DNA from 4 places in the Pantoea anthophila genome. Region 1 is predicted to be linked to each of the others. Evidence: riboswitches for the same ligand, from Rfam matches in the RefSeq annotation. Region 1 holds a riboswitch; each other region holds the start of a gene.
What was found. Region 1 has a riboswitch for thiamine pyrophosphate ahead of tenA (thiaminase II). Riboswitches for the same ligand answer to the same signal wherever they lie in the genome.

Region 2: linked by a shared signal. The riboswitch ahead of OJ965_RS01990 (FAD-dependent oxidoreductase) and the one ahead of tenA (thiaminase II) in region 1 are both predicted to bind thiamine pyrophosphate.
Region 3: linked by a shared signal. The riboswitch ahead of thiC (phosphomethylpyrimidine synthase ThiC) and the one ahead of tenA (thiaminase II) in region 1 are both predicted to bind thiamine pyrophosphate.
Region 4: linked by a shared signal. The riboswitch ahead of thiM (hydroxyethylthiazole kinase) and the one ahead of tenA (thiaminase II) in region 1 are both predicted to bind thiamine pyrophosphate.

The regions. Positions count from the first base shown of each region.
Region 1 is NZ_CP110471.1:139,021-144,755, forward strand. Features, by position in the region: gene OJ965_RS00665 (ABC transporter permease) at 1-113, opposite strand, end outside; gene OJ965_RS00670 (ABC transporter ATP-binding protein) at 110-850, opposite strand; gene tenA (thiaminase II) at 847-1,548, opposite strand; TPP riboswitch at 1,619-1,721, opposite strand; gene OJ965_RS00680 (6-phospho-beta-glucosidase) at 1,828-3,258, opposite strand; gene ascF (PTS cellobiose/arbutin/salicin transporter subunit IIBC) at 3,295-4,743, opposite strand; gene OJ965_RS00690 (LacI family DNA-binding transcriptional regulator) at 5,000-5,735, shown strand, end outside.
Region 2 is NZ_CP110471.1:419,772-425,506, forward strand. Features, by position in the region: gene OJ965_RS01965 (DsbA family protein) at 1-524, shown strand, start outside; gene OJ965_RS01970 (ASCH domain-containing protein) at 762-1,175, shown strand; gene OJ965_RS01975 (HesA/MoeB/ThiF family protein) at 1,184-2,152, opposite strand; gene OJ965_RS01980 (thiazole synthase) at 2,162-2,920, opposite strand; gene thiS (sulfur carrier protein ThiS) at 2,923-3,120, opposite strand; gene OJ965_RS01990 (FAD-dependent oxidoreductase) at 3,110-4,093, opposite strand; TPP riboswitch at 4,178-4,298, opposite strand; gene OJ965_RS01995 (ArsR/SmtB family transcription factor) at 4,406-4,723, opposite strand; gene OJ965_RS02000 (alkene reductase) at 4,740-5,735, opposite strand, start outside.
Region 3 is NZ_CP110473.1:3,701,136-3,706,870, forward strand. Features, by position in the region: gene nfi (deoxyribonuclease V) at 1-629, opposite strand, end outside; gene hemE (uroporphyrinogen decarboxylase) at 632-1,699, opposite strand; gene nudC (NAD(+) diphosphatase) at 1,740-2,510, opposite strand; gene OJ965_RS19760 (Rsd/AlgQ family anti-sigma factor) at 2,600-3,106, shown strand; TPP riboswitch at 3,260-3,360, shown strand; gene thiC (phosphomethylpyrimidine synthase ThiC) at 3,448-5,370, shown strand; gene thiE (thiamine phosphate synthase) at 5,373-5,735, shown strand, end outside.
Region 4 is NZ_CP110473.1:1,359,370-1,365,104, reverse strand. Features, by position in the region: gene OJ965_RS08905 (mannitol dehydrogenase family protein) at 1-1,196, shown strand, start outside; gene OJ965_RS08900 (GntR family transcriptional regulator) at 1,297-1,983, shown strand; gene thiD (bifunctional hydroxymethylpyrimidine kinase/phosphomethylpyrimidine kinase) at 2,041-2,841, opposite strand; gene thiM (hydroxyethylthiazole kinase) at 2,828-3,625, opposite strand; TPP riboswitch at 3,660-3,756, opposite strand; gene OJ965_RS08885 (hypothetical protein) at 4,063-4,260, shown strand; gene OJ965_RS08880 (AEC family transporter) at 4,360-5,319, shown strand; gene ahpF (alkyl hydroperoxide reductase subunit F) at 5,383-5,735, opposite strand, start outside.

The sequences.
Region 1 (5,735 bases):
GAGGGCAGCAAAAAAGCGGGGACGGAAAGGGAAACGAGCCACCACAATCCGATGAGGCCCGTAAAAAGCGTCACACCCCGGCGTAGTCCGCCAGATCGTTGTCCTGACGTCATCCAGCTAACCTGCTCAGCTGATTCAGCAGGGCAGCCTGACTCCGGATGACGCTGACATCCTCTGCCGCCCGTGGAGGCTGCCCCTGGAGGGAGGGAGAGGCTTCGATACCCGTCGGGCCGATTACCAGCAGATGATGACTCAATCGACAGGCTTCTGCGGCATCATGCGTTATCAGCAACACGGTGTGTCCGGCCAGCACTTCCGCGGCCAGCGTCTGAATCTGACTGCGGGTCAGGGCATCCAGCGCAGAGAAGGGTTCATCCATCAGCACCACGGGCTGGCGGGTATAGAGGGTGCGAGCCAGTGCGGCGCGCTGACGCATCCCGCCGGAGAGCGTCGCGGGCCGTGCGGTGGCATAACGACTCAGACCGACACGCGCCAGCAGGTGCTGCGCCCGCTCACGATCCGGCTTCTCTCCGTTCAGGCGGCTGGCCAGACAAACGTTCTGCTCCACTGTCAGCCACGGATAGAGCAAGTCCTGTTGTCCCATCCAGGCGATGCGTCCGGTCAGCGGCAGGCCATCACTGCCGCTGACCTGGCCGGAGGAAGGCGGTAACAGACCGGCAATCACCCGCATCAGACTGCTTTTACCCACGCCGCTCGCACCCAGCAACGCTGTAAACTGGCCACCCGCAATTTCCAGAGTGAGCTGGCTGAAGAGCTGCTGCTGACCCAACCTGAGTGACAGCTGACGGATTGCGATACCAGGCGGCGCCGAACAGGCTGACGCAATCATGGGCGGACCTGCAGACTGGCCGCATGATTCAGTCCCATCTGCCAGAACGCGGATTCCAGCCGTGTGGCGGTAGTGAAAATCTGCGCCAGTGAGGCAAAACGCTGCTCAGCCGCACGCTCGCCCGCCAGGGTTTCAAACAACGAAAGGGCGTTGCGAACGCCGTTCAGATAGGACTCATCGCCGTAGTTTTCTATCCACGCCGCATAAGGATTATCGCTGAAGCGGGTTGCAGGATCCTGTAGCAGGGTCAGACCCGTTTCAGCGTACCCGGCGACACAGGGCATCAGCGCGGTCAGCAACTCCAGCGCATCGCCGCTGTGGCCCACATCCAGCACATAGCGGGTGTAGTTGAGCGTTTCCACCGCCTCCGGTTCGCTCGCCATTGCCGCTTCGCTGATGCCCCACTGCTGGCAGTAGTCCAGATGCAGCGGCAGTTCGCTGACGATGGCGTTGAGCGACGCCGTCGCGCTGCGCAGGGCGTCCGGTGCGGAGAGCTTGCTTATCAGCAGGCCCCAGGCGCGGGCGAAGTGCAGCAGAAACAGATAATCCTGGGTGAGATAATGGCGAAACGCGGCGGGGGGCAGCGTACCCTGACCGAGCTGCTGTACAAAGTCATGTGCCACATAGGCATGCCAGTGAGGGCCAGCCTGTTGACGCAGACGACCGTAAAAGCCGGTTTCGAAAAGCGGATGTGTCATCAGATCTCCTGTCACAATGGAGATCCGGGCATACGGGCTGGAACAGGGAGTGATGCAGGAGATGACGCAGAAATATCTGCCGACCCGTCCCTTCGCTGGCATGACCCAGATCAGGTTCAAAGGGTTCGGCTTACGCCATCTCAGCCCATGACAGGACACCCCTCGGAGACATCGGTTATACGATAATTACCGGCAGAGTACAACGGCAGGTTGACTGCATACCTGCGGTGTCGCTGACAGGCGTATCACCGCAGACACAATACTCAATAAGTGACGTTGTCACTCTAGATCGGCTCCGTTGCTGGCAATGACCTTCTTATACCACCAGAATGACTTTTTACGCGTGCGGGCCAGCGTACCACGCCCGAGATCGTCGCGGTCAACATAGACAAAACCGTAGCGTTTACTCATCTCGCCGGTTGAGGCCGCCACCAGATCGATGCAGCCCCAGCTGGTGTAGCCCATGACCGGCACGCCATCTTCAATCGCGTCACCCATCGCGCGGATGTGTTCACGCAGATAGCTGATGCGGTAGTCGTCATGGATTTCGCCACTGGCATCGGGTTCATCGCGTGCGCCCAGACCATTTTCGACCAGGAAAAGCGGCTTCTGATAGCGGTCATACATCATGTTCATGGTGATCCGTAATCCGAGTGGATCGATGCCCCAGCCCCATTCACTGCGCGGCACATGGGGATTCGTCAGAGACTTCACCACATTGGCGGCGCTGCTGTTCTGCTCGTTCATCTCCGCCGAGGCGCAGCGTGAGGCGTAGTAGCTGAACGAAACAAAATCGACGCTGTTTTTCAGAATCTCTGCGTCACCCTCCTCGATCTTCAGCGTTACGCCTTTCTCCCGAAACAGCCGGGCCGCGTAGGCGGGATAGGCGCCGCGTGCCTGCACATCAATAAAGAAGAGGTTTTCGCGATCTTTCTCCAGCGCGGCCCAGACATCCTCCGGTTTACTCGACCAGGGGTAGAAGTTGCCGCCCGCCAGCATGCAGCCAACCTGGTTAGCCGGATTGACCTCATGCGCAATGCGGGTCACCTGCGCGCTGGCGACCAGTTCATGATGCGCCGCCTGATATTTCACCTGCTCCGGATTTTCGTCGGGTTCAAACACCAGTCCGGCACCCGAGAAGGGGCTGTGGAGCAGGATATTAATCTCGTTGAAGGTCAGCCAGTACTTCACCAGACCATCAAACGCCTCGAAACAGCTGCGGGCATAGCGGGCAAAAAAGTCGATCATTTTACGGTTACGCCACGAGCCATACTCCGTCACCAGATGCATCGGCACATCGAAATGGCAGAGGGTGACCAGCGGTTCGATCTGATGTTTCCGGCACTCTTCAAACACCGAACGGTAAAAAGCAATGCCTTCCGGGCAAGGTGTCAGCTCATCGCCGTTGGGATAGAGACGGCTCCAGGCAATCGAGGTGCGGAACACGCTGAAACCCATCTCCGCCATCAGCGCGATGTCCTCCCGGTAGCGATGATAAAAATCGATCGCATTATGGCTCGGGTAGAACTCGTCGTCGCGAAGCGCAAACCGTTTTTCAAGACCGAGTTTGACCGGCATCCGGTGCGGGCCATGCGGGATCATATCGACGGTGGTTAACCCTTTTCCGCCTTCGCGAAAACCGCCTTCGCTCTGGTTGGCGGCCAGTGCACCGCCCCATAAAAACCCTTGCGGAAACCTTGATTCAGACATGCATTCCTCTTTTCCGGGTCGCTAAGACCCTTTCCTTTAGTGGCTGTTAATGGCGTTGACGCGTTCGGGTACGGCTGCCGGTTGTGCCGCGGTGGTGGCGTCGGTTTCAGGGATATCTTCAAAGCCTAACAGCAGCGTCAGCACAAACGACAGCACCACAGACAACACCATCACCGCGCCGACCCAGACAATACTCATCGGGTTGGTGGGATCAAAAAACTGCACGCTGGTGAACAGGCCAGGCGACGCCATCGAGTGGCTGGCCAGACCGCCAATGCCTGCTACCGCGCCGCAGATAAAACCGCTGATCAGACAGGCGACCAGCGGGCGTTTCAGCCGGACGGCCACACCATACAGCGCAGGTTCTGAAATGCCGGCAACGATAGCGGAGGCCGCCGCCGCGAGCGCGGTCTGACGCAGTTCCCGGTTTTTGGTGCGGAAGGCTACCGCCAGAGACGATCCCCCCAGCGACAGGTTGGCACCAATCTCGGAGGGCATCACCATGCCCTCTTTGCCGGTTTCAGCAATGGTCTGAATGATGGTCGGGGTAAACACCCGGTGCATACCGGTCATCACCAGCAGGGGCCAGATCGCGCCCATAATCGCAACCGAGAGCCAGCCGAGATAGCCATGGACGGTGTAGACCAGCGCAGAGATGCCGCTGCCGATCCAGATGCCAATCGGACCAATCAGCACGATCGCGATGGGTGCGGCAATCAGCACAATCAGCATCGGTTTCAGGAAGTTTTTGGTGACGGCCGGGGTAATGCGGTCCACGCCGCGCTCAATGTGTGACAGGATCCAGGTCATCACCAGCGCCGGAATCACCGTGTAGGTATATTTCACCGCCGTGACCGGAATGAAGGCAAATTCTACGGCCTGACCCTGCGCCGCTTTCGCCATCAGATCGATAAAGTTAGGGTGCACCAGCACGCCAGCAATGGCGATCGCCAGCGACATATTGGTTTTAAACTTCAGCGCGGCAGAGGCGGCTACCATCACCGGCAGGAAGAAAAAGGCCCCGTCGCCAATCACGTTGAGGATCACCAGCGTGGAGGAGCCTTTTTCAAACACACCGGCCATATCCAGTATCATCGCCAGCAGCTTAACCATCGACCCGCCGATAATGGCCGGGATCAGCGGTGACATCGTGCCGACCAGCGCATCCAGAATGCCTGCGCCGATGCTTTTCAGCGTGATTTTGCGTTTCACCGGCGTGGATGAGTCGGCGGCAGGGGATCCCATCGCCTGCAGCGCCTGAAAGGCCTGAGAGACGTTATTTCCAATGATCACCTGACACTGGGTGTCGTTGTGAACCACGCCCATCACGCCATCGATCGCTTTCAGCCGGGGATAGTCCACCTGGGTTTCATCTTTCACCACAAACCGCAGTCGGGTCATGCAGTGCGTTACGGCTTCGATATTGTTGAGGCCGCCTAGCGCATCGACGATGGCGCGTGACACCTCGGCATAGTTTCTGGGCATGATCGCTCTTCTCTGTAGGGTAAATCGGTCAATGTTGTTATGTTTTTGCGCCTGCATGCAGGCAGATAGGAAACCGGTTTCACAAAATCATGAAGGGCTTTTATGAGCGGGACAAGCCTAAAAATCAGCCAGATTTTCGTTTTGTGACCGGCGTCACCTGCCATTGGCGCAAAGGCCGGCTGAGCGCGAGGGTAAATATTTCCAATATTGAGAGGCTTAGGTAGACTGCAGAACGACGCAGTAAAGGAGCATCAGCATGGCAACGATTCAGGAAGTGGCGAACAGGGCGGGCGTCTCAAAAGCGACAGTGTCACGCGTGCTCTCCGGCAACGGGTATGTCGGTCAGGAAAAGCGTCAGAGAGTTCTCGACGCGATTGCCGAAACCGGCTACCGCCCTAATCTGCTGGCGCGCAATCTGGCAACGAAAAGCTCTCAGACTATCGGGCTGGTGATCACCAACACCCTCTACAGCGGAAGCTACTTTACGGAACTGATGGCGCACTCGGCGCGCATACTGGAGCAGCAGGGCCGCCAGCTGATTCTGGCCGATGGCAAACATACGGCGGAGCAGGAGCAGGCGGCAATTCAGTTTCTGCTCGATCTGCGCTGCGACGGCATCATCATCTATCCGCGCTTTCTGTCCATTGATGCGCTGGATGCCATTATCTCCCGTCACAAACAGCCGATCCTGGTCATTAACCGGCGGCTGCGTGTCAATCAAACCTACTGCATCTACAGCGATCAGCACGCCGGCAGCGTCACGGCGGTGAGTCATCTGCTGAATCAGGGGCATCGCGACATCGCCTTTATTACCGGATCGCTCGATTCCCCGACCGGGGTGGAACGCCTCTCCGGCTATCGTGCCGCGCTGGCGGCACAGGGTATCGACGCCGATCCGGCGCGTATTGTGTCAGGCCGCTGGACGGCTCAGAGCGGGATGGAGGCCGTGGATACGCTGCTGGCACGCGAGGTATCCTTCTCTGCGCTGGTGG
Region 2 (5,735 bases), 170 kb from region 1:
TTCTGGTCTGGGGTCAGGGTCCTGCGATCTTCGAAGTCTTTCTGGAACCTACCTGTCCGTTTTCCGTTCGCGCTTTCAATAAATTCGACGCCTTACTGGCGCACGCAGGCGAAGAGAACATCACTCTGAAGATCCGTCTGCAGTCCCAGCCGTGGCACCTCTATTCGGGTCTCATTGTGCGCTATATCCTCGCCGCGGCCTGCGAAAGTAAAACGGCCGCCAGACAGGTGATGCAGGCCGTTGCCGATCACCGGGAAGAGTTTGAATTTACCGACCACTGCACCGGTCCGAACCGCGATGCCACCCCGAATCAGATTCTGGAACGCCTGAAAACCTACAGTGGCGTCGACGCCATGGCGGCATTTGATCGGCCCGATTTGCAGAATGCCATCAAGTGGCACTGCAAATACGCCCGCCAGAATGGCATTCACGTCTCTCCTACCTTTATGGTTAACGGCCTGGTGCAGCCTGAGATTAGCAGCGGTGATGACATTGAGCAGTGGGCGAGCTTCCTGAAACGCTAGTTCGTCTCTCCTGAGTCACTGCTTTGCCTGACAGCGGCGCTTGTGCACGACATCGGCGGGCAAAACGGCTTATCCCGGAGATTCGCCTGTTTTCCTGCCGGAATGCCGGGTAAGCTGTTCGGCGACAGGCAGCCTGCTCCGCAGATAACGCTGTTGCAGAGAGAACGGCTGCACACCTTTTCGGTGCCTCTGCAATGATGCAGGCAGGCACGCACCCACTTTCATAAGGATTTGCTGATGGCGATGACGCTGGAACAACTGCAGGAAAAATATCCGGATGCGATGGTCGATGCATTTGGTGATTCACCCGAGCTGGCGAACGCGTTAAGTACGCTGATTATTGCGGGTAAAAAAGTGGCCACCTGTGGGTCGGCAGCCAACTGGCAGGATCAGGAAAAACTGCCCCAGCCGGGCGGTTACAGCATTGTTCTCAACGGTGAACAGCAGCCCGTCTGCGTGATCCGCACCACCGGGCTGTTCCTGACGCGCTTTGACCGGGTGACGCCGGAGATGGCGATGCTTGAAGGTGAAGGCGATCTCAGCCTCGACTACTGGCGTCAGGAACATCAGCGATACTTTCAGCGGGAAGGCTCTTTTCACCCTGAGATGGAGCTGATTTTCGAAACGTTCCAGCTGGTCGAGGTGATCTGAACCGGCAGTTACAGCGCCTTTGCCGCCATCAGCGCCAGACGCGTGACCCCGCGTGCGGCAAGATTTTCAGCCGCACGCGCGGCCCGCATTCCGCTGGCGCACACCAGGACCACGCGTCGATCGGCAGGCGGCTGCCAGCTGGCGATCTGCTCTGGCAGAATGCGCAACGCCCCTTCCGCCACGCTGACCGGGGCCTCTTCGGCGCTGCGCAACTCCACAATGCAGTCCTCACCGGTGAGCATGGCCTGGTCGATGAACGGCGTGCCCGGCGCCTCCGGTTCCGGGGCATCGTCAAAGCGGAACTGTCGCATATGCCACGAGGCCAGGTCGCAGTGGATCATACAACCCAGCGGTGAAGGCGTCAGTTTCAGCAATACCGTGAGCACCATCTGTGCCTGCATGGCCCCCAGCGTGGCCACCGCAGGCCCCATAACGCCCGCGGTGTTACAGTCAGCCGATGCAGTGGGCAAGTGCGGAAACAGCGCGCGATAGCCGGGCGCACCGCCGCAGAATCCGCCGACATAACCTTTACGCCCCAGCACTGAGGCGCAGATCAGCGGCAGGCCGCGCGGATAACAGGCGTCCGAAAGCTGATAGGTAATGGCAAAGTTATCCGCCGCATCCACCACCACATCAATCTCCGCCAGCGCCTGCGGCAGCAGACTGGCGCTCAGTGACTGCGGATGCGCGTCGACTTCACACTCAGGGTTTCGCTGCGCCAGTGCCCGCTGTGCGCAGAGGGCTTTTGGCTGCCCGACATCGTCCACGCCAAACAGCGTCTGCCGGTGAAGATTGTGCAGTTCAACCCGATCGCCGTCGTAAAGACGAATGAACCCTACCCCGGCACCTGCCAGCAGGGGCAGCAGCGTGGCACTGAGACCGCCCGCGCCCACAACCAGCACCCGCGCCCTGCTCAGTCGCTGCTGCCCCGCCTCACCAATTTCCGGTAACATCGTCTGTCGCTGATAACGATCCATTGTCGCTCCTTAACTGAACTGTGCCAGACCAAACAGGGGCGTGGAGGCCGACGCCATATCGCGCTGCTCCATCAGCCCGGCCTGAAACGCCTCATGTCCGCCATGGATCGCGGCGGCAAAGGCGCCGGCCATCCGGACCGGATCGCGAGCTTTTGCTACGGCCGTGTTGAGCAATACGCCATCAAAACCCATCTCCATCGCCTGAGCCGCCTGGCCCGGCGCGCCGATCCCCGCATCAATAATCAGCGGAATATCCTTAAACCAGGCACGCATGGCGCGCAGCCCCTCGATATTGCGCAGTCCCTGGCCGGAGCCAATCGGCGCCCCCCAGGGCATCAGCACTTCACAGCCGGCTTCCAGCAGTTTTTCACCGACAATCAGATCTTCCGTGGTGTAGGGAAACACCTGAAATCCGTCAGCGCAGAGAATGCGGGCGGCTTCCACCAGGGCAAAGGGGTCGGGTTGCAGCGTGTCGGCATGACCAATTACCTCCAGCTTGATCCAGGGGGTATCAAACAGTTCACGCGCCATCTGCGCCGTGGTAACCGCCTCCTTTACCGAATGGCAGCCGGCCGTATTCGGCAGAATCCGTTTGTTGAGCTGTTGCAGCAGCGTGCGAAAGGCCGCGCCTTCCCGCCCCTCCCGTCGCAGGCTGACGGTAATGATCTCCGCGCCTGACGCGTCGATCGCCTGATGCAGAATCTCCGGCGAGGGGTAACCGGCGGTGCCGAGCAGAAAACGGGATGTCGGTGCAAACTGATAGAACATGATTAACCTCCCTGCATCGGGGACAGAATTTCCAGCTGATTCCCGGCCTCAAGTCGCTGGCTGGCGTAACGGGTGCGCGGCACAAACTCACCGTTCAGGGCGGTGGCGACGGTGCGCGGATCGATCTGCTGCTCCTGCATCAGCTCCGCCAGGGTCGTTGCGCCGGTTTCAATCGCGCGTCCGTTGAGTTCAATTCGCATGGGGTGTCTCCTGAGTCAGTCGCCGCATAAGGTTTTCAGCCATTATCGGGGCCAGTAAAAAGCCGTGTCGGTAGAGGCCGTTGAGCGAGAAGCGGCCATTTTCGTAGCGCACCTCCGGCAGATTCTGCCGGTAAGCAGGACGCAACCCGGTACCGCTCTCGACGATCCGCGCTTCAGCCAGCGCCGGATGCAGGCTGTAAGCGGCGCTCAGCAGCTCCATCATCGCTTTCGCGCTAATCGGGCTGCTATCATGGCTTTCGACCATGGTGGCACCCAGCATGAAGTGCCCATTGGCACGAGGCACCAGATAGCAGGGAAAGCGCGGATGGAGCAGCCGGACGGGACGGGAGAGGCAAATGTCGGGGGTATGGAGGATCACCATTTCGCCGCGCACGGCACGCAACGCGGGCTGCTGATCGGCGGCGTGGATGCCGCGACAGTCGATAATCTTTCCGCCGGGCTGACCGCTGTGAAACGGCACGCCCGCCTCTTTGAGCGTATCCTGCAGCTGCTGCAGCGCCCGACGCGGGTCGAGATGCGCTTCCCGGGCAAAAAAAAGGCCGCGTGCGAAGCGGTTTTCCAGCGCCGGCTCAACGTCGCCGGGGGCCACCCACTGATGCTGCTGCGTCATGCTGGCAAAGCGCGTCAGCTCACGGCTGTCACGCGGCGGTGCAACCACCAGCGTGCCCTGCTGCACCACGCCATCCACACGCTTTGCCCACCAGCCCGCGGCATGCTGGCCCCATTCGATCACCTCTGGCGGTGCACTTTCTGCCTCGCACCAGGGCGCGAGCATGCCGCCCGCCCAGTGCGAGGCTGCCCGGCAGTCAGGCTGAGCAATAATTTCGACAGCTTCTCCCCGTTCCGCCAGCAGGGTGGCGACACAGAGTCCGGCGACGCCGCTGCCCAGCACCGACCAGCGGCCCTGGCTGCCCGCCACAGAAGAAGAGAGATTCAGGATTGAGTGGGTCACATTCGCCTCGTTATCCGTTAACGAAGACCCGTGATACAGAGGGAATAGGCAGAAGCGACGCGAATGCGCTCCTGCGGCAAGTATCTGATGCGATACCCGTCTTCCTACGCCAGTATCAACTGGGTCAGGTTCTAAGGGTCGCTGAGCCGCGCGGGTGCGCTATCAGCCTCTCAGTCTCTCCGGCGAGACTCCCCTGACGGGTTTAGTTGTAAGTGAAGCGAACAGCTTCGTCAAGCAGTGTGCAGGGGCATGACGCAGAAAGAGAGAGATATGGAAAGATGTCGTTACCGAATCAGAGGCGCGCGGCGACGTCTATAGCAGCGCCTGCAGGGAGTGCGTCACTGCGTCGGTGACTTCCCGAATACGCGGCTCGGCGCGGCGATAGTAGGTCCATTTACCCACTTTGCTGGTTTCCACCAGTCCGGCACTCTGCAGGGCTTTCAGGCATAACGAGGTGGCGGGCTGCGATAAGCCCGCCTTGTCCTGGATGAGACTGGCACAGACGCCATACTGGTCGAAGGGATAGAGCTGGACATAGCCCGCAAACGCTTCGTCAGGGTTTTTGAGCCACATCAGTACGGCCATTCTGGTGGGATTGGCCAGTAACTTCAGGGCCTCTTCGGGTGACATGCCGCCTCACAAAACATCAGGATGGATAAACAGGGTAGTCAGTATACCCTTTCTCCGTTCCGCCATACAGGGAGGTGTGGTCCACCGGATTCAGCGGATTGCCTGCTTTAATCCGCGCGGGCAGATCGGGGTTGGCGATAAAGGTGCGGCCAAAACCAAACAGGTCACCCCAGCCTTTATCCAGCATCCGCTGGGCTTTTTCGGCGGTGTAACGGCCTGAGTAGATAATGGGCGAGCGGAAGGTTTCCCGCAGCGCAATCCGGAAACTCTCCGGCAGGTCAGGACTGTTATCCCAGTCCGCCTCGGCGATAGAGAGATAACCAATTTCCAGCTCATTGAGCAGCTGCGCAGCGCGGATATAAGTCGCATGCGGATCACTTTCGACCAGACCCAGATAGACACGATCTTCGTCCGTGCTGCTGAAAAGCGGGGCAAACCGGACGCCGACACGATGACTGCCAAAGACCGAACTTACCGCTTCAACCACTTCACGCAGAAAACGCAGACGATTCTCAGGCGAGCCACCATATTCATCCGTACGGAAGTTGGTGTGCTCAGAAATAAACTGATTAATCAGATAGCCGTTGGCGGAGTGAAGCTCAACGCCATCGAACCCGGCCGCTTTGGCATTTTCCGCCGCCCGCCGGTAAAGCGCCACAATCTCTTTTACTTCCGCGTTCGTCAGCGCCCGCGGCTCGCTGGGCGCGGTTAACATTCCGGCACCCGGTCCGGTTTCAATAAAGACCCGGACGTTATCGGCGGCTATCGCTGACGGCGCAACCGGGGCCTCTTTTCCTGGCTGAAGTTCATTATGGGACACCCGCCCCACGTGCCAGAGCTGGCAGAAAAGAGTGGCACCTTCCTGATGCACTGCTTCGGTGACTTTTTTCCAGCCCGCAATCTGCGCTTCACTGTGTATCCCCGGCGTCCATGCATAGCCCTGCCCGCGAGGCTCAATCTGGGTGCCTTCAGTGATCATCAGTCCGGCACCGGCGCGCTGGCGATAATATTC
Region 3 (5,735 bases), on a different replicon from region 1:
GACGCCACTGCATCGGCCCAGCGGGTGGGTTCCGGCAAACGGTAACCGCGCGTACAGTTTTCGACCCACTGCAGCGCAGTATCCAGGCTGACACGGTGGCCGGTGGCGACGAACAGCGGGTTGCAGCGTTGCTTGCTGCGCCATACCCAGCCAATCTGCTCACCTTTGTCGATCAGCGGCTGGCGGCTGCCCGGTTGCGCATCCAGATCGGCAAAACGACCACACAGCCGGCTTTTCGCGACCCCGATAGTAGGCACATCCACCAGCAGACCAAAATGCGAGGCAACGCCGAGCCGTCTGGGATGCGAAATCCCGTGTCCATCCACAAACAGCAGGTCCGGCTTCTGCTCCAGCATCTCCCAGGCGGCCATCAGGGCCGGATATTCCCGGAAGGAGAGAAAGCCCGGGATATAGGGCATCGTCGTCTCAATACGCGCGATGCGATGCTCCACCAGCCGAAGCGATGGGTACTCCAGGATTACCATCGCTGCGCGTGTGATCGTGCCTTCCTGCTCAAAACCTACGTCGGCCCCGCCGATATAGCGAGGCGGTAACACATCAAAATCATCGTCACGCACCACGTCAGCGGCGCGTTGTAACTGCTCAGCGCGAAGTGCGGCAATATCCATGATTACTCCTGATGCCAGGGACGTGATAAACGATGCACAGCATCAACAAAGACACCGGCATTTTCCGGTGGCACATCCAGATGAATGCCGTGCCCCAGATTAAAGACATGGCCGGTGCCGGAACCAAAGCGCTCCAGAATACCGGCCACTTCCTGCTCAATACGCTCAGGTGCCGCATAGAGCATAGAGGGGTCCATATTACCCTGCAGCGCAACTTTATCGCCCACGCGACGGCGCGCATCGTCAATGTCGGTGGTCCAGTCGAGACCCAGCGCATCACAGCCGGTGGCGGCCATCGCTTCCAGCCACTGTCCACCGCCTTTGGTGAACAGCGTCACCGGCACGCGGCGGCCATCATTTTCACGCAGCAGGCCATCAACAATTTTGTGCATGTAGTGAAGGGAGAACTCGCGGTAGTCACGGCCGGTCAGCACGCCGCCCCAGGTATCGAAGACCATCACCGACTGGGCACCTGCGCGAATCTGCGCATTGAGATAGAGAATGACGCTGTCAGCCAGCTTATCCAGCATCGCATGCAGCGTAGCAGGCTCGGCATACATCATCTTTTTGATTCGGGTAAACGCTTTGCTGCTGCCGCCTTCCACCATGTAGGTGGCCAGCGTCCATGGACTGCCGGAGAAGCCGATCAGCGGCACCTCACCATTCAGATTGCGGCGGATGGTGCGAACCGCGTTCATCACATAGCCCAGCTCCATCTCCGGATCGGGCACCGGCAAGCGATCAACGTCAGCGCGGCAGGTTACAGGGTTTGAGAAACGCGGGCCTTCGCCGGTTTCAAAATAGAGTCCCAGTCCCATCGCATCCGGAATCGTCAGGATGTCACTGAAGAGGATGGCGGCATCCAGCGGAAAACGACGCAGCGGCTGCAGGGTGACTTCACAGGCCAGCTCGGCGTTTTTACACAGCGACATAAAATCACCCGCCTGGGCGCGTGTCGCTTTGTACTCCGGCAAATAGCGCCCGGCTTGTCGCATCATCCATACCGGCGTGACATCCACCGGCTGACGTAACAGGGCACGCAAATAACGATCGTTCTTCAGTTCACTCATCTCAACACTCTCTCAATAACAGGCGTGTAGTGTAGCACTTTCACACTTCAGCGCGGCACAGGGCGACAGTATCTTCAATCAGGCGGCGTGCCACGGTGCCGGGTGGAGGCAGCAGGGGAAGGTCATCAAAACGGAACCAGGCCGCATCCAGCAGCTCTTTGCCATCATGCTGCAGATCGCCGCTGTCATACTCCGCCATGAAGGCGGTCATCAGGGATTGCGGAAAGGGCCACGGCTGAGAGGTCACATAGCGCACGTTTTTGACGCGGATGTTGCTCTCCTCCATCACTTCGCGGGCAACGGCCTGCTCCAGCGTCTCACCGACCTCCACAAAGCCGGCCAGCACGGTATAGACCTTGTTGCGATGGCGGGCATGATTTGCCAGCAGGATTTCATCACCACGACGGATGGCCACGATAATGCAGGGGGCGATTTGCGGATAGTAACGCTCACGGCAATGACTGCACAGGCAGGCAAATTCATGCCTGCTGTGATGCATTTCATGGCCGCAGTAGCCGCACCAGCGATGAGAGCGGTAAAACTCCGCCAGCTGCACACCCCGCCCCGCCAGCTGAAACAGTCCGACGTCCTGATCGATCAACTGCCGCACGGAGAACATATCGGCAGAGCGTGACGCACAAATCAGCCAGACATTTTCGCCCTGCCACTCTCCGATAAGGCGTGCTTTACTGCCAGTCAGACCAAAATTTTCGGCGTTTCCGTGGGGTAAATCACCTTGTGGCAACCAAAGTTTCTGTTCATGGCTGACAATCCACCATCCAGCGTCTACGCTTGAGATTTCGCATTGCATTTATTTCGTCATCCTTAGCGTCAAATCGTACGCTGAAGCCCTGATGTTAAGTGTGTTGATAAACAACTATAACTCACATGGAGTCAGATATGCTTAACCAGTTAAACGTCCTGGCTGAACGCGTAGGTGGCAGTAATGAGCTGGTCGATTCCTGGCTCGAAGCCCGTCGCCAGCTGCTGGTGACCTATTATCATCTGGTCGGCCTGAAGCCCAACAAAGAAGCCCTGACCCGTCTCGATGAGCAGGCGCTGGACAACTTCTGTCACAGCCTGGTCGATTATCTTTCGGCCGGTCACTTCAGTATCTATGAACGTGTTATCAGTGAAATGAACGGTGACAGCCCGATGATTGCGGCTGCGCAGATCTATCCGCCACTGGAAGCCAACACCGAGCGGCTGATGCAGCTCTATGATGGTCACCTGCAACAGGCGATAGACGATGAAAACTGCATGACTTTCCAGCAGGCGCTTTCAGAAGTGGGCGAAGTGCTGGAGTCGCGCTTCACGCTGGAAGATAAGCTGATCCAGCTGGCATGGGATAATCAGCTGGCTACCCCGCCGGTTGCCAATGACAGTCAGATTGCCCGTCCCGCTTAACCGGTATCACCACCAAAAGGGTTGAGATTATCCACTCGCCCTTTTATGCTGAAGAGGTTCCGAGGCCACTACGCCGACGAACCTTTTTTGTTTTTTGCTGTGAAAAACACGATTTTTACGCCCGATCTGCCGGTCAGATTAGGGCGTAAAAAGCGCTTCTTGTCGGAGTGCCCAGCCGGGCTGAGACCGTTAATTCGGGATCCGCGGAACCTGATCAGGTTAGAACCTGCGAAGGGAACAAGAGTAAATTTTTACGGTATGCCAGCATTCTTATGCTGCCGATACCGCTACTCCTTCCGAACTCCGGACAAGCATCGTTCCCCCTGAACAGGAAGATTGCTATGTCTGACCCAAAAATGACCCGTCGTGAACAGCGTGCCCAGGCGCAGGAATTTATCGATTCGCTGCAAAGCGGCAGTGCATTTCCCCAGTCCCGTCGCATCTGGATAACCGGCAGCCGTGACGATATTCGCGTTCCGATGCGCGAGATCACGCTAAGCCCGACCCACACCGGTGGCAGCAAAGCCCAGCCGACCTATGAGCCAAACGAAGCGGTGCCGGTTTACGACACGGCAGGTGCCTATGGCGATCCCGCGGCACAGATCGATGTTCATCGCGGCCTGGAAAAACTGCGCGCCCGCTGGATAGCGGAACGCGATGACAGCGAATACCTGCCACAAAACAGTTCCGGCTACACCCAGCAACGGCTGGCTGATGAGGGGCTGGACCATCTGCGCTTCGATAACTTACCGACGCCGCGCCGGGCCTGTGCAGGCCGCCGCGTCACCCAGCTGCATTATGCCCGCCAGGGGATCATCACCCCGGAAATGGAGTTTATTGCGCTGCGGGAAAATATGGGCCGTGAACGGATTCGCAGTGAAGTGCTGCTGCAACAGCATCCGGGCCACAGTTTTGGTGCGCATCTGCCAGCCAGTATCACGCCGGAGTTTGTGCGGCAGGAGGTGGCAGCCGGACGGGCTATCATCCCTGCCAATATCAATCACCCGGAATCGGAGCCGATGATCATCGGCCGTAACTTTCTGGTTAAGGTGAATGCCAATATCGGTAACTCGGCGGTCACCTCCTCCATCGAAGAGGAAGTGGAAAAACTGGTCTGGTCGACGCGCTGGGGGGCCGATACGGTGATGGATCTCTCTACCGGCCGCTATATTCATGAAACGCGCGAGTGGATTCTGCGGAACAGCCCGGTCCCCATCGGCACCGTGCCGATCTATCAGGCGCTGGAAAAAGTGAACGGCGTGGCCGAGGCGCTGAACTGGGACGTTTTCCGCGACACGCTGCTTGAGCAGGCGGAACAGGGGGTGGATTACTTCACGATACACGCTGGCGTCCTGCTGCGTTATGTCCCGATGACGGCGAAGCGGCTGACCGGGATCGTGTCGCGCGGCGGATCGATCATGGCGAAATGGTGTCTGTCGCATCATCAGGAGAACTTCCTTTATCAGCATTTCCGGGAGATTTGTGAAATCTGCGCCGCTTACGATGTGTCGCTGTCGCTGGGCGATGGTCTGCGGCCGGGTTCGATTCAGGATGCGAACGATGAAGCGCAGTTCGCTGAGCTGCGTACCCTGGGCGAACTGACCCGTATTGCCTGGGAATATGATGTGCAGGTGATGATTGAAGGGCCGGGCCATGTGCCGATGCATATGATCCGCCGCAACATGACCGAACAGCTCGACCTGTGCGATGAGGCCCCCTTCTACACCCTCGGCCCGCTGACCACCGACATCGCACCGGGCTATGACCACTTTACCTCCGGAATCGGGGCCGCCATGATTGGCTGGTTTGGCTGCGCCATGCTCTGTTACGTCACACCTAAAGAGCATCTGGGGCTGCCGAACAAAGAGGATGTCAAACAGGGGCTGATCACCTACAAAATCGCGGCACATGCTGCCGACCTGGCTAAAGGCCATCCCGCTGCGCAGATCCGCGATAACGCCATGTCCAAAGCGCGCTTTGAATTCCGCTGGGAAGATCAGTTCAACCTGGCCCTGGACCCTCTCACCGCCCGCGCCATGCATGATGAAACCCTGCCGCAGGAGTCAGGCAAAGTGGCCCATTTCTGTTCAATGTGCGGCCCTAAATTCTGCTCAATGAAGATTTCTCAGGAGGTGCGTGAGTTTGCGGCACGCCAGGATAGCCGCGCTGAACCAGTGGAAGTGGGCATGGCCCGGATGTCAGAGCATTTCCGCAGCCGCGGGGGTGAGCTTTATCACTCTGCCGATGTTATTGAGGAGGAGTAACCATGTCTGCCTTTCCTGCTACCGCCCCGCGCCTGGGGCTCTATCCGGTGGTTGACAGCCCCGCCTGGATTGAACGCCTGCTGACAGCGGGCGTGCGCACATTGCAGCTGCGCATCAAAGATCAGCCTGATGAGATTGCCGAACCCGCGATTGCTCAGGCGATAGCGCTGGGCAAACGCTACGATGCGCGCCTGTTTATCAATGATTACTGGGAGCTGGCGATCAGACATGACGCCTATGGTGTGCATCTGGGTCAGGAAGATCTGGATGTTGCCGATCTCGCCCGGATTCGCCAGGCAGGATTGCGGCTCGGGATCTCCACCCATGATGATACCGAGCTGGATCGCGCCCTGGCGATCCAGCCC
Region 4 (5,735 bases), on a different replicon from region 1:
TGATCGGCGTCATCACCAGCGCCCTGAAGGGCGACAAAGACGGTATTGAAGCTGTGATCAACGCCATGAGCCAGCCGGATATCGCCATCGTCTCCATGACCGTGACCGAAAAGGGTTACTGCCATCTGCCCGCCAGCGGCAATTTAAACAGCAATCATCCTGATATCGTCCATGACCTGCAGAATCCGCAAGCCCCCCGCACGGTGCCCGGTGTCATTCTGGCGGCGATCCGCCGTCGCCGCGAGCTGGGATTACCGCCCTTCACCGTGATGTCCTGTGACAACATGCCGGAAAATGGGCATGTGACCCGCAATGTAGTGACCCAGCTGGCGGAGCGTCAGGATCCTGCGCTGGCAGAGTACATTCAGCAGCACATCACCTTCCCCTCCACCATGGTGGACCGCATCGTTCCGGCCATGACCGACACCGCACTGGCCGCGCTGCACAAGCGTCTGGGATGTGAAGATCCGGTCGCGATTGAAGCAGAACCCTTCTTTCAGTGGGTGATAGAAGATAACTTCGTTAATGGTCGCCCGGCGTGGGAGAAAGCGGGTGCGGAACTGGTCAGTGATGTACTGCCCTATGAAGAGATGAAACTGCGCATGCTGAATGGCAGTCACTCTTTCCTGGCCTACCTCGGCTTTCTGGCGGGGTATGAGTACATCAGCGACTGTGTGGCCGATCCCCATTTCCGCGCCGCCGCCCGTTCACTGATGATTGATGAACAGGCCCCGACGCTGCGCACCCAGGGCGTGGATCTCAATGCCTATGCCGATTCGCTGATCGCCCGCTATGAAAACCGTGCGATTAAACATCGCACAGGGCAGATCGCCACCGACGGTACACAAAAACTGCCGCAGCGCCTGCTCGACAGTCTGCGCTGGCACCTGCAGCGTGGCAGCCGCTGCGACCTGCTGCTGCTTGGCGTCGCGGGCTGGATGCGCTATGTGGGCGGCGTTGATGAACAGGGCCAGCCGATTGAGATCCGTGATCCGATGCAGAAAAAACTGGCGGAGTGCGTTGCCGCCAGCGAAGAGGGTGAAGCGCGCGTGCGGGCGCTGCTCGCCCTCCGCGAAGTGTTTGGCGATGATTTGCTGCAGAACGACGACGTGGTCGCCCGACTGACGGCCTGGTATCAGCAACTGACCACCGAGGGCGCGCGTGCCACTGTGCATCAGTGCCTGAATCGCGGCTGAAGGCGGGACAATAAAGCGCTGGCGCAGACGCAGCGTGCTGATTAGACTGACACTTTGCCAACGCGCTGGCGTCTGCCAGCCGTAATAGGGATATTGCTGCATGTCGAGCGCCTATACCATTACCACCAGCGAACCGGTCAATCAGCAGATTTACCGTTATCTGCGCAAAGATATTGTCACCTGCGCGATTCAGCCAGGTTCGCTGCTCTCTGAGAAAGAGGTCTCCGCACGCTTCAGCGTTTCACGTCAGCCGGTGCGCGAAGCGTTTATCAAGCTGGCGGAAGCCGGACTGGTACAGGTATTGCCGCAGCGCGGCACGTTCGTGCGTAAAATCTCCGCTAAGCGGGTCGCGGATGGCCGCTTTATCCGTGAGGCGGTGGAAGTGTCGGTGGTTCGTCGTGCCGCGCTGGAAATTGGTGATTCGGCGCTGATGACGCTGGAGCACAATCTGCAACTGCAGCGGATGGCGGCGGAGCGGCATGACAGCCAGGCGTTCCTCACGCTTGACGATGAGTTTCATCGTCTGATCGCGGAAAGCATTGACTGCAAGCTGGCCTGGGAAACGGTCGAGAATATCAAAGCGACGATGGATCGGGTGCGCTTCCTGACGCTGAGTGAAGTCTCACCGCCGGAAAAGGTCATTGAGCAGCATGAAGAGATTTATGCCGCCCTGAAACAGCATGATGCCGATGCCGCCGAAGCGGCCATGCGTCATCACCTGCAGGAGATGATCTTCTCCATCACCCCGATTGCTGAGCGCAACAGCGCCTGGTTTGAAGCCCCCTGAATCCCTCCCGAGGGTTCCCGCCTCGCCTGATTATCCGGGCGAGACGGGCAGTCTCTCTTACCACCATTGATGAAAATGGTGAACCGGCCCGATGCCCTTCCCGACCTCCAGCGAATCCGCCTGCATCAGCGCCTGCTGCAGCCAGTTTTTCGCTTCCTCAATCGTCGTCTCCCATCCGTCATGACGCGGACGCAATGCGGCCAGTGCCGCCGACAGCGTGCAGCCGGTGCCATGCGTATGACGGGTCTTCACGCGCGTTGTACTGAACCGCTGCTCTGCCGATGGTGTAATCAGCCAGTCGGGACTCTCCGCTGCCGTAAGATGCCCTCCTTTCATCAGCACGGCCTGACAGCCCAGCGCCAGCAACGCCCGCCCCTGTTCGCGCATCTCCGTCTCATCGGTGGCAATGGCGCAACCCAGCAGGGCCGCCGCCTCTGGCAGGTTCGGAGTGATCAGCGAAACCTGCGGCAGCAACCGCTCACGAACGCTGGCGACGGCGTCCGGTGAGAGCAGCGCATCACCACTTTTCGCCACCATCACGGTATCCAGCACCACAAAAGGGATCGCCGCCTGCTTCAGCCGCGCCGCCACCTGCTCCACGATAGCCGTTTCTGACAGCATGCCGATTTTCGCGCTGTCGATACGCACGTCATTCAGCACAGAATCGAGCTGGGCGGCGACAAAGTCCGGTTCGATGCGATAAACAGCCTGCACGCCCTGCGTATTTTGTGCCACCAGCGCGGTGATGACGCTGGTGCCATAAGCGCCCAGCGCCGAGAACGTTTTCAGATCGGCCTGGATCCCTGCGCCACCGCTGGGATCGGTGCCGGCAATGGTCAGGGCATTAATGCGTTTCATGATTGCCCTCCAGGGTCCAGAGTGCATCCAGAAACGCCGTGGCAAAGCTGCCCGGCCCAGTCGCCTGCCCCGCAGCCTTTTCACCGGCAGTCGCCATCACCTGACAGGCCGCGGCAATATTCAGCAGGCCATCGCCGGGCAGTGCGCTGAACCCGGCCACGACCGCCGAAAGCGCACAGCCGGTTCCCACAACCCGCGTCAGCATGGGAGAGCCGCCACGAATGGCAAAAGTGCGCTGACCATCAGTTGCGTAGTCCACTTCACCGGTGACGATGACCCGCGTGTTCCACTCTTTCGCCAGCTGCCGCGCCGCGTCGAGCGCCGCATCTGCCGGGTGCAGCGTATCCACGCCGCGTCCGCCACTGGCCTGCTGCGCCAGCGCCAGAATCTCTGACGCATTGCCGCGTATCACCGCCGGTTGCTGACTTAATAATTGCTGGCAGAAGTCGCTGCGCAGCGTCAGGGCACCGACAGCGACCGGATCGAGCGTCCAGGGCGTGCCCGCCTCCCGCGCCGCGCTAACCGCTGCCTGCATCGCCCGCTGACGCTCGGGCGTCAGCGTCCCGACGTTAATCAGCAGGGCATCCGCAAAGCCGCTGAACTGTGCCGCTTCGTCAGCATCGATCACCATCGCGGGTGACGCATTGAGTGCCAGCAGGACGTTGGCGGTAAAGTTCTGCACCACGTCATTCGTCATGCAGTGCACCAGCGGTGACTGACGGCGAAAGGTGTGCAGAAGGGGCGCGAACTGCGCGGCAGAAAGGTGTTGAGATGGCTGTATCATCGTAGCTCCCAACCGGCGGACAAGAAGGCGAATGCGGTCAGGCATCAGACTTCCCTACGCTGGCATTATCCAGATCAGGTAATACGGGTATTTCTCAGCCTTCACAAAGAAGGGCACCCCGAGTCGAATTACGGTTTGCAGCATAGGCAAGCCGTTCTCTGAAAGCAAGCAACAGCCGCCAGCGAAATGACCGGAACGGAACCTTACGCATGATCCCGATCAACGTTCCATAGTGCAAAAAAAGGCTTAATGCTGCGGGCCTCAGGGATACCTCTTAAGAGGTACTCCTGCTGTCAGGCCTGATGGGTACTGGCCATCGCTCAGACTCTGACCATTTCATAATAATTAACCTGCGCGAAACACCGTTGTAAAAAAACACCTTATTTCATGGAGTTATCGACTCCTGAAGCGGAACTTCATACTACTCAGGATGTATGATGCGATTGTCAGCGCTTATTCCTCACCGCCATCGATGGCAGGATGTTCAAATCGAACGCCAGGGCGCCATCGCCCCTAATGGCCGACATTACCTTTCCACCTATATCTCGGCCCGTTGTGCGGGCTGCGGCGAAACTATCCATCGTGTTTATTACCGGGACATCAGTGACCAGCAGGCGCGTCGCTGGTTAGGCTGACAGCCCGCCCGACGGCCTGTTCCAAAGCAGGGATGAGTTAACAGTTAGTTAGCGATTTGTTAGTCTGGTAACTATCCATGGTTTACCCAGACGCCTCTTATGCCACTGCTGTTTGAAAGCCTGAGCCATCAGATTTACCTGTCAGCCCCGCTGTTTATCCTGATCCTGCTCGGATATGGGCTGACACGCTTCGGGAAATGGCCTGCCAGCATCAGCGAAGGCATGAACCGCTTTGTGTTTAACGTTGCGCTGCCCTGCATGCTGTTTCGGGTGATGAGTACCTTCTCGCAAAGCCCGCCGGTGGATGCGCGCCTGCTGCTGGCCTTTTTTGGCAGTTGCCTGCTGGTGTTTATCGTGGGACGCCTGCTGGCGACACGGCTGTTTCAGCTTGACGGCGTGGCCGCCTCGGTCTTTGCGCTGGGGGGGATCTTCTCCAACAACGTGATGCTGGGGATCCCGGTGGCTACCGTCCTGCTCGGGCCAGAAGCGCTGCCACCGGTGGCGCTGGTGCTGGTGTTTAACAGCCTGATTCTCTGGACCCTGCTGACCGTTTCGGTCGAGTGGGCAAAACAGGGCAGCTTTTCCCTGACAGGTCTCTGGCGCACCCTGATCGGCGTGCTGAAGAATCCGCTGATCGTCGGCATTCTCAGCGGCACGGCCTGGAGCTTTCTGCAGCACCCCTTGCCGCAGATCGCCGCTGAACCGCTGCGGATGCTGGCCTCGCTGGCGGCCCCCCTGTCGCTGGTCACGCTGGGCATGAGCCTGGCACATTATCGGGTGCGGGAGGGTTTAAAAGAGAGTTATACGATCTGCCTGCTGAAGCTGGTTCTGCAACCGATGACGGTATGGGCTATCGCGTGGCTGACCGGTTTGCCTCCGCTGGAGAGTAAAGTGGTGGTGCTGCTGGGGTCGATGGCGGTCGGGGTTAACGTCTATCTGATGTCGCAGAAATTCAATGTCATTACCGGCCCGGCGGCGGCCAGTATGCTTTTCTCTACGGTGTTTGCGGCCGTGACGACGCCGGTATGGATGATGCTGATGACGCTGGCGGGCTATTAACAGGCGCATAAAAAAAGCCCCTCAGCACAGGGGCTGAAGGGCTTATTGCCTGGCTGATGAAACTTACTCAGCCGTTTTGGTACGGATCAGATAGTCAAAGGCACTCAGTGACGCTTTCGCACCTTCGCCGCTGGCAATGATGATCTGCTTGTACGGCACGGTGGTGCAGTCGCCTGCTGCGAAGACGCCTTTCAGGCTGGTTTCGCATTTCGCATCGATGATGATTTCGCCCATTTTGTTGCGCTCAACCGCGCCTTCCAGCCATGGGGTGTTCGGCAACAGACCGATCTGGACAAAGATACCGGAGAGCGGCAGCTCATGGGTGGTCTGCGTCGTACGGTCAATGTAGTGCAGACCGGTCACTTTGCTGCCGTCGCCTTTCACTTCCGTGGTCTGCGCGTTCAGGATCACATCAA